DNA from 2 places in the Paenibacillus sp. FSL K6-2524 genome. Region 2 is predicted to be linked to the other one. Evidence: predicted binding sites of a transcription regulator. Region 2 holds the regulator's gene; the other holds the start of a gene.
The links. Region 2 encodes Rex, which represses fermentation and respiration genes when NADH is low (regulators of the CRP and FNR family bind a similar motif). Its sites were predicted from a motif close to TTGTGAAATATTTCACAA; they were not measured.
Positions count from the first base shown of each region.

Region 1: the regulator Rex is predicted to act here: its motif matches at 2,572-2,589, upstream of nirB (nitrite reductase large subunit NirB).

Region 1 covers NZ_JBBOSP010000001.1:4,144,196-4,148,897, forward strand. Annotated here, with positions in the region: gene nirB (nitrite reductase large subunit NirB) at 16-2,451, opposite strand; gene ric (iron-sulfur cluster repair di-iron protein) at 2,676-3,389, opposite strand; gene NST85_RS19105 (FAD-dependent oxidoreductase) at 3,584-4,150, opposite strand; gene NST85_RS19110 (winged helix-turn-helix transcriptional regulator) at 4,211-4,525, opposite strand.
Region 2 covers NZ_JBBOSP010000001.1:3,948,601-3,953,302, reverse strand. Annotated here, with positions in the region: gene dinG (ATP-dependent DNA helicase DinG) at 1-2,409, shown strand, start outside; gene NST85_RS18080 (redox-sensing transcriptional repressor Rex) at 2,422-3,069, shown strand; gene NST85_RS18075 (amidohydrolase) at 3,059-4,357, shown strand; gene NST85_RS18070 (cell wall elongation regulator TseB-like domain-containing protein) at 4,407-4,702, shown strand, end outside.

The DNA.
Region 1 (4,702 bases), 200 kb from region 2:
GCTATAATAATAAGCCTACAACTGATTACTAATCTCCAACCGATGGAACATTCTATTACGGCTCTTATCATCGTTCAGCATTTTTTTCCAAGGGTCTTCAACTTGTTGCAGTGCAAACTCGATTCGATTTACTAGTGCTTTTCGTGACTCAGCATTATCCAAAACAACTGCCTTGATAGCATCTAGGCCGATTCGTTCCACCCACTCTGAGGTTCTCTCTAGATAATTTCCTGTCTCCCTGTAATGCTGGATGATAGCTGAGCAAATATCGACCAATTCGTCATCTGTCTTAACCTTACAGAGACTATCCGCGAGACGTGCTTTGATCCCACCATTGCCGCCGATAAAAATTTCCCATCCACCGTCGTTACCGACGATTCCGATATCTTTGGTACACGATTCAGCGCAATTACGCGGGCAGCCGTTAACCGCTATTTTGAATTTAGCGGGGAGATCAAGTCTCTCGAACTTGCGTTCAATCAATGCACCCATACCCATCGAATCTTGCGTACCAAAACGGCAGAACTGGGATCCTACACAGGTCTTCACTGTCCGTAGCGCTTTGGCATAACCATACCCCGACGGCATATCGAGCTCTTCCCATATCTTCGGCAAATCCGCTTTCATTACTCCAACTAAAACTAATCGTTGACCACCTGTTACTTTCACAACTTTAATATTATATTTCAAGGACACATCAGCAATCTTCTTCAATTCTTCAGGTGTGGTAATACCGCCATACATTCTCGGGATAACAGTATACGTTCCGTCCTTCTGAATATTAGCGCTCATCCGCTCATTAACGAAGCGTGATTCCTTCTCATCCTCATGACTATCCGGGTAGATCATACCTAGATAATAGTTAACCGCAGGACGGCACTTCGAGCAGCCTTCTGGTTGGCTCCATCCCAACACATTCATTACCTCTTTGGTTGTTTGAAGACCTTTCGCTTTGATCTCCGCCACAATCTCATCCCGGCTCATGGTTGTACATCCACAGATGCCCTGTTTGGCCGCGGTTTTGAACCCATCTCCAAGTACATATTGCAAAATTTGCTCCACAACTGGTTTACAGCCACCGCACGAACGGGTTGCACCTGTGCAAGCTTTAATTTCATCGACGGTAGTTAATCCTTGATTTGTAATAACATCCACGATGGTTCCTTTGGTGACACCGTTACAACCACAGACAATTTCTTCATTGGACATACTTTCGACCGAAGTGGTTTTCTTACCCCCTCCGCCACAGCACCCTGAACCCATCAGAGATTCGTACAATTCATCTGTCATCTCTGTTCTCTGCTTGATGAGCTTTTGCAGTTCTGCTGAATCTGTAATATCACCAAATAGTACTGCTCCAACCATTACTTTGTCTCTCAGCAGAATTTTCTTATATGTTTGTTTCCATTCATCCTTATTTGCAATGATCATATGTCCTGGTCCATCAATAAACTCACCGGTTGAGAACACATCAACACCAGATATCTTTAATTTAGTTGACACAACGGATCCTTCGTACGGTGCAGTATCTACGCCACAAATATGTTTGGCCAAAATCATTCCTTGCTCAAACAGCGGAGCTACAAGTCCATAGCAAGTTCCACGATGTTCTGTACATTCTCCAACCGAATACACACCTTCCATCGAGGTTTGCATGTAATCGTTCACGACGATTCCACGGTTCACATCGATCCCGCTCTCTTTTGCTACCACGATATTTGGCTTAATACCTACCGCCATGACAACGAATTCTGCATCCAATACCGAATCATCAGTAAATCTTAGTCCGCTTACTCTTTTATCACCAAGTAACTCGGCTGTTTGCGCACCCATCTTGAACTTAATTCCTTGACGTTCAAGTTCTGCCTGTAGCATTGACGACGCTTGATGATCAAGTTGGCGCTCCATTAAGTCGTCCATCAGATGGACTACCGTTACGTCCATACCCAATTGAACAAGTCCTTTAGCCGCTTCTAAGCCAAGCAAACCGCCACCAATTACAGCAGCTTTCCGGTAAACTTGGGCTGCTTGAAGCATCTGATTACAATCCGCGATATCTCTGAATCCTACGACCCCTTCTTTGTCACTCCCAGGAACCGGAAGAATAAACGAATTGGATCCAGTGGCAATAAGTACTTTATCGTACGGAACGCGCACTCCATCCTCGGTTACAACTTCCTTCGTTTGTTCATCAATTTTGGTAACCGTTGTTCCTATGTGCAATGTAATTCCGTTATCTTGATACCAATGCAGATCATTAAGCACGATATCATCGATCGTCTTGCTGCCTTCCAAAACGTAAGAGAGCATAATTCGGTTGTAATTCGGATGTTGTTCACTTCCGAATACCGTAATGTCAAATTTAGTTGTTAGTTTTAAAATTTGTTCAACAGCGCTGATTCCCGCCATTCCGTTGCCAATCACTACAAGTTTCTCTCTATACGTTGTCATTTTGATTGCCTCCTTCAAAGTCCTACGGTTACGACATGACGATCACAACTTATATTTCAGAATCATGCTGAAAGTCTACATTAAATTGATATCAACAGGTTGTGATTATATTCACATTAATTGTGAAATTTTGCACAATATTTGTCATACTTTTCTAATAATTGCTATTGAAAAATCCGCAAACACCTCTTATTACGAAGTGCTTGCGGCTAAATGAACTGCATTTACGCTTTCGTATACCGTGGGAACAAAATATTATTCTCTAAATGCACATGTGTAAATGTCATACCTTCCAATTCTTCTAAACGCGCATAAGTCATTCTATACGTCGTACATGCGTGTGCTGGAGGCACAAAATCCCCCGTTAACTCCCGTAGTTTCTTCAGAATATCTCCCGCAGCGTCATGCTCTGCCTCCAACTCTTCTATAGAAGAGCGAAGTTTGGATAGCACCTCATCCTCCTGCCCTAATTCCCAATTTATCATTTTAGGAAATACCTCGGCTTCTTCCTTGCCCGTATGCTCTAGCAGTTCAGACATGAGTTGACCAAACAAACGCTCTACCTCTATCAAGTGAGGCCCGGATTCACCATGAACCCGTGACACTTTCATCACACTTTTCTTCAGTTCCGGTAGCTCTTCACGTAAATAACGATGATGTTTGTTAACAATATGCCCGATCAGATCCGCTGATTCCGCCACTGCCCAAGAGTCTCCTTCTTCCGCATCTGGATGATCAGCTACCAGTTGAGCAAGATCAACAAGAAGCTCTTCCACATCCATATTTCTCTCAGCGGCTGCTTCATGTAGAGGTCGATTTCCACCACAGCAAAAGTCGATTCTCCGGCTGCGGAAATAATCCGCCGACTTCGGAAATTGAACAACAATATCCCTAACAAAATCTTCTTTATCAAAATACAGCTGTACGTTATTAGCCATATCAAATTCCTCCTTGGAAAATAAGATGTTGAAGTGGTACCCTTAGGGATCATCGTACCCCAAGGATTCAGAGCTCCTTGTGATCCTGATCACTTAGTATTTGCAGAAAATAAAAACGCAAAAAAAGCCTCCACCAATGAAACATCGAGTTGGGGAGGCTGCTTACGTAAACTATAAAATCATCACTTATTTAATTATTTGAGGACATCATGATCAACATAGCGTTCACCGTTCAATTCGCTAATTAGCTCAATCGCTACTTTAGCACCGTCCCCCGCCGTAATAATCGTGTGTACACTGACTCCAGCGACCGCTCCCGCAGCCCAAATACGCGGCTTGCTCGTACGACCATTTCCATCAGTAGCAATCACGGTCTTGATGCGTGGCTCTCTTCCATCCCGAAGTTCCAGTCCGATAGCGCTTGCAAGTTCAGTGATAGCACCTGTTGCTAAAATAATGTGGGAAGCTTCGTAGCTGCGACCTGATTCCGTTTTGACGGTAACCTTTTTTCCGCCGTTGGTATCCACGACAGTGACCTTTTCTTCAATAAACTTGGCACCTAATGTTTCGGCCTGTTCCCGTCCGGTTTTGAGTAAATCCGGTCCGGATACATCTTTAGCACCATAGTGGTTTCTTATCCAAGCTCGTTTCGTCATGCTGGCATTGCTATCAAGGACAAGCGTTTCCTTGCCCGCTTTTGCCAGAAATAGAGCTGCGCTAGCTCCCGCTGGCCCCGCTCCGATCACAATCACTTCAGCCACAAATACACCCACTTTCATTTTTTTCCATGCCGCACCATCACTAGTAACGGCATGTCATGTTTACTGAACCCATTGCTCTGCCCAAGATTGAACCTGCTCCATCACCGGACGTAGTGCACGTCCTTTGTCGGTTAGCTCATACTCAATTCGTACAGGGGTCTCTGGATAAACATGCCGAATAAGAATACCCTCGTTCTCTAAATCTTTCATCCGCTCAGATAGCATCTTGTCACTCATCGTAGGAATTCGGTTGGAGATATCCTTGAACCGTTTAGGTCCGCCCATTAGGGATTGAATAATCAAACCGTTCCAGCGTTTTCCCAAAAAAGAAAAAGCTGTTTCAAAGCGCGGACACATTGCACTTTGCTCCTCCATCACATTTCACCTCTTTACATTTAGAACGTAACCATCAAAAAAACTTACATTTAGTTAGTATATATCATTTTAACACATTTTTACACTGGTGCATACTGAGATGATTTTCAATATTGTTATAAATAAACGACCGCCTGAGCGGCGGCCGCTATTGATAGTATATTTCTTCTTTACTTA
Region 2 (4,702 bases):
ATCTTCATAAAATGTTTGGAGGAAATTGAGGGTCTGCCGCTGCTCACCTTGCAACGTTTGTCCGATTTATTTGCAGGAGAAGATAGTGATTTAGGTTGGTTCTTTGATGCCATGTTGCAAGAAAAGGAACAACAGGTTGATCCTAATCCGAAAGGTCATACCTATTATCGGCAATTCGCCCTCCAAGTAGATGATTGGACGGAGATGATTCCGGCTAGGTATGGTGACGATACTAATCCATTGGATAATGTGACATTCCAGCAATTTATGGATGGGGTAAGAGATCGACTACGTGCTAAACTGCCAAATTATGAAGAGCGAGAAGCACAGAACTTGATGCTTGACGAAGTTATGCAGGCTTTTCAAGAAGATAAGCATTTATTAATTGAGGCCGGAACTGGAACAGGTAAATCTCTAGGGTATCTTCTGCCTGCCATTTACCATAGTGTGAAACAAGATGACAAGGTTATGGTCAGCACTCACACGATTAATCTACAGGAACAGTTGCGCGAGCGTGACATTCCATTACTGACTGAAGTAGTGCCTTTTCCATTTAGAGCTGCCATTTTTAAAGGAAGACAGCATTATTTGTGTTTGAGAAAATTTGAACATAAAATAAATAGAAAAGACTTTGCAACGCCAAAAGAAGAAGTAATGATCGCCGCACAAATGATTGTATGGTTGACCCAAACGGAGACCGGGGACGATGAGGAACTCAACATGGGGAATCGTGGGGGGGACTTCTGGGAGACTGTGGCTAGTGAGTCGGACTCCTGTCTGGGTCGTTCCTGTCCTTGGTTCCGCAAATGCTTCTATCATCGTGCTAAGCATGAGGCTGGTATCGCTGATGTAGTCATTACTAACCATTCCAAATTGTTCACAGATATTCAAGCGGGACATCAATTGCTTCCTAGCTATGAGCGATTGGTTATTGACGAAGCTCATCATTTAGAAGACGTAGCCGGAAAGCATCTGGGCCTTCAATTAAAGTACTTTACTGTTGTGCATACTTTGACACGTCTGTTCAAAGATAGTAAGACAGGACAACTTCCGAGTCTTAGAAGCGCCCTTCAGAATACGAAGAGTGAAAAGTCATCAGAGTGGTGTTCTATTATTGATGGCTTATATCGTTCTCTGCTGGATGTGAAAGAGAGCTGGGATAAGCTCAGCGAAATGCTCTTCGTGCTCATGCCTGACCGCAGTGATGCAGCTCCAGGAGATCCTGGACAGTTCGTTCTTCGGTTACTTCCAAATAGGAAGCCCAAGGAATGGGATGCTATTGAAGCATTGGAGAATCAGATTTATGTTATTCTGAGCGATGTGCTTCGCAAGGGAGAACGCATGCTAGGTGAGATTAGGGAAGAGCCAGATGATTACGGATCTGAAGGTTTAATGACGGATATCAGTGGATTATTCAAAGATATCGCAAACGAGCGTGATGGTTTGCGTTCTTTCATCAAACTGGATGACGAGGATACGGTGTACTGGATCGAAGGCAATGGTAATTACCGTAGTCGATCATTACAGATCTTTGCTGTTCCAATTGATGTGAGCGCCCAATTAAAATCGTATTTCTTTGATAAGAAGAAGAGTGTAGTGATGACTTCGGCGACATTGTCGGTCGATAAATCATTTCAATATATGATTGAACAGCTTGGACTTCAGGAGGCTGCCTCCGAAGATAGATTGGTTACTTCAGTGCTTCCATCTCCATTTAATTACCGTGATCAAGCACTCCTAGTAATTCCAAGGGATTTCCCGAGTGTTAAGGGGAGCGTAGGAGATGATCATTTTGTCAATACGCTTGTGCAGTCTTTAGCAGACACTGCAACTGTAACACAAGGTCGAATGTTGGTGTTGTTTACCTCTTATCGAATGTTACGGCAAGTGTATGATCCTCTTAAGGAACTGCTGTCTCAACGGGGAATTACGGTAATAGGCCAAGGGATGGATAGTGGTAATCGTAGTAAGTTAACTCGCAGGTTTCAAGGGCAGAGTGCTTCCGTTCTGCTTGGAACGAGTAGTTTCTGGGAAGGTGTAGACATTCCAGGTGAAGCTTTAACCAGCTTGGCAATTGTCCGTTTACCTTTCCAACCTCCCAACCATCCGTTGATTGAAGCGAAGAGTGAGCGACTTCAGAAGGAGAAGAAGAATCCCTTTATGAAGTTGTCTGTGCCGCAGGCGGTTATCCGCTTTAAGCAAGGTTTTGGACGGCTGGTCCGTTCTTCGCAAGACCGTGGAATTGTGGTTGTTTATGATACGCGCATCTTGGAATCCTACTACGGAAAATACTTTTTATATTCATTACCCGGACCGAAGATGGAGCATATGCCACTTGAACAGATGGTTCCACGTATTTCGGAATGGCTGGTCGCTGAAGAACAACAAGGTTCTTCTTTATCAGATTAGGAGGAAAAATGCATGAAATCAGAAAAAATATCGGATGCCGTGGTACGAAGATTACCCGTTTACTTACGTTTTCTAAATCAATTAAGTCAAAGGGAAGTACCTACAGTTTCCTCACAAGAGTTGGGTCAGAAACTGGCACTCAATCCGGCACAAATTCGTAAGGATCTTGCCTATTTTGGTGATTTCGGTCGTAAAGGGATTGGATACGACGTTTCTTATCTGATTGAGAAAATTCGTCAAATTTTAAACTTGGACCAACAAATTAATGTAGCTTTGGTCGGAGCTGGTAACTTGGGACAAGCGCTTTCCAATTACAATGCTTACTTGAAGGATAATATGAAAATTGTGAGTATTTTTGATGCCTTTCCGTCGAAGATTGGTAGCAAAATCAATAATATTACGGTACAACCAATAGAGGAACTAGTAGAATCGGTCAAACAGAATAATATCCGAATCGGGATTATTACAGTTCCGGATACAGAGGCGCAGCGAGTAGCTGATGTTCTAGTAGCCGCTGGGGTAGAAGCGATTCTCAATTTCGCTCCTACAATTCTGAAGGTCCCACCTGAGGTGCGTATTCATGCGGCCGATTTTACAACGGACCTCCTGAGTTTAGCCTATTATTTGAATGGAAAGGAAACAGAATTAGATGAGTCATAAGTGGTTAATTAAAAATGGGACGATAGCGGTAATGGACGATGCACGTCCCGTAGTTAATGGTTATATGTTGGTTGAGGGAGATACGATAACGTATATTGGTGAGGAACGTCCTGAAGGTGCAGAAGGAGCAGAAATTTTTGATGGAGCAGGCCTTCTCTTCCTTCCAGGTTTGGTAAATACGCACGGACATGCGGCGATGTCACTGTTACGTGGGTATGGGGATGATCTTGCCCTACAAGTTTGGCTTCAAGATAAAATGTGGCCTATGGAGGCTAAATTTACAGGTAGTGATGTGTATTGGGGGACTTCATTGTCCGTGCTTGAAATGCTAAAAGGTGGGACGACGACCTTTCTAGATATGTATGACCATATGGACCAAGTGGCCAAAGTAGTAGAAGAATCGGGTATACGTGCTGTTCTTATGCGTGGTGCAATTGGGTTCTGCTCTGAAGATGAACAACGCCAGAAGTTAAATGAAGCTGTTGGATTTGCTCGTGACTGGCATGGTAAAGCAGACGGGCGGATCACAACGATGCTCTCACCACATTCACCTTATACTTGTGCACCTAATTTCTTCGAGAAATTTGTTCAGGCAGCCCACGATCTTAACTTGCCGTTACATACGCATATGTCGGAGACTAAGACTGAAGTGGAACAAAATGTGAGTAATTATGGCGTACGACCGGTTCAACATTTACTCAATATGGGTATGTTCTCTCGTCCATCACTGGTTGCACATGCTGTGCATTTGAACGATGAGGAGATCGAAATTCTGGCAGCACATCAAGTAGGAGTATCCCATAATCCAGGTAGCAATCTAAAGCTCGCTAGCGGTGTTGCTCGAGTGCCTGAATTACTCAAAGCGGGTGTTACCGTTTCACTTGGTACAGATGGTGCTGCTAGCAATAATAACCTTGATATGTTTGAGGAAATCCGGTTGGCTGCATTGATTCATAAAGGGGTATCTGGTGATCCAACTGCTGTACCGGCATTACAAGCACTCAAGATGGGTACAGAGTATGGTGCTAAGTCAGTTTTCTTACAGGATACGGGCAAATTGGCCCAGGGAATGAAGGCCGATTTTATTGCTCTGAATACGGAGCAGGCTCATTTTCTGCCAAGAACCGATTATATTTCTCATGCAGTGTATTCGGCCGGAGCGAAAGATGTGGAGCATGTTTGGGTGAACGGCAAACAAGTGATTAAGAATGGTGCTGCGCTGACTATTGACGAAGAAAAAGTGCGTTATGAAGCGCAAGCAGCTTATGAAGGATTGTTATCTCGTTAATTCGTCGTCATAGCTCAAACAAGTCATTAACGGGGAGTGGAAGAGAAGGTTGAAGAAGAAAACCAAATGGATACTAATCTCTATCCTAACCCTGCTGCTCGTGCTCTTTGGTCTTCACCGTTTCTATATCTATATCCAACAGGATTTGTGGAGCGGCGAGCAAGCCGCGGTAGTACGAGCACAGCAGGAAGCCGGTATTAGCGATGTTAAGAAAGTATATAAATCGGTTTGGGATGAAGTGTGCTGGGTTGTAGAAGGTAAGGATGAATCGGGGCAAGCAGTCATGGTATGGATTCAAGAAGGAAAAGAATCCCGAGTAGTCCCTCTCTCAGAAGGAACAACGGA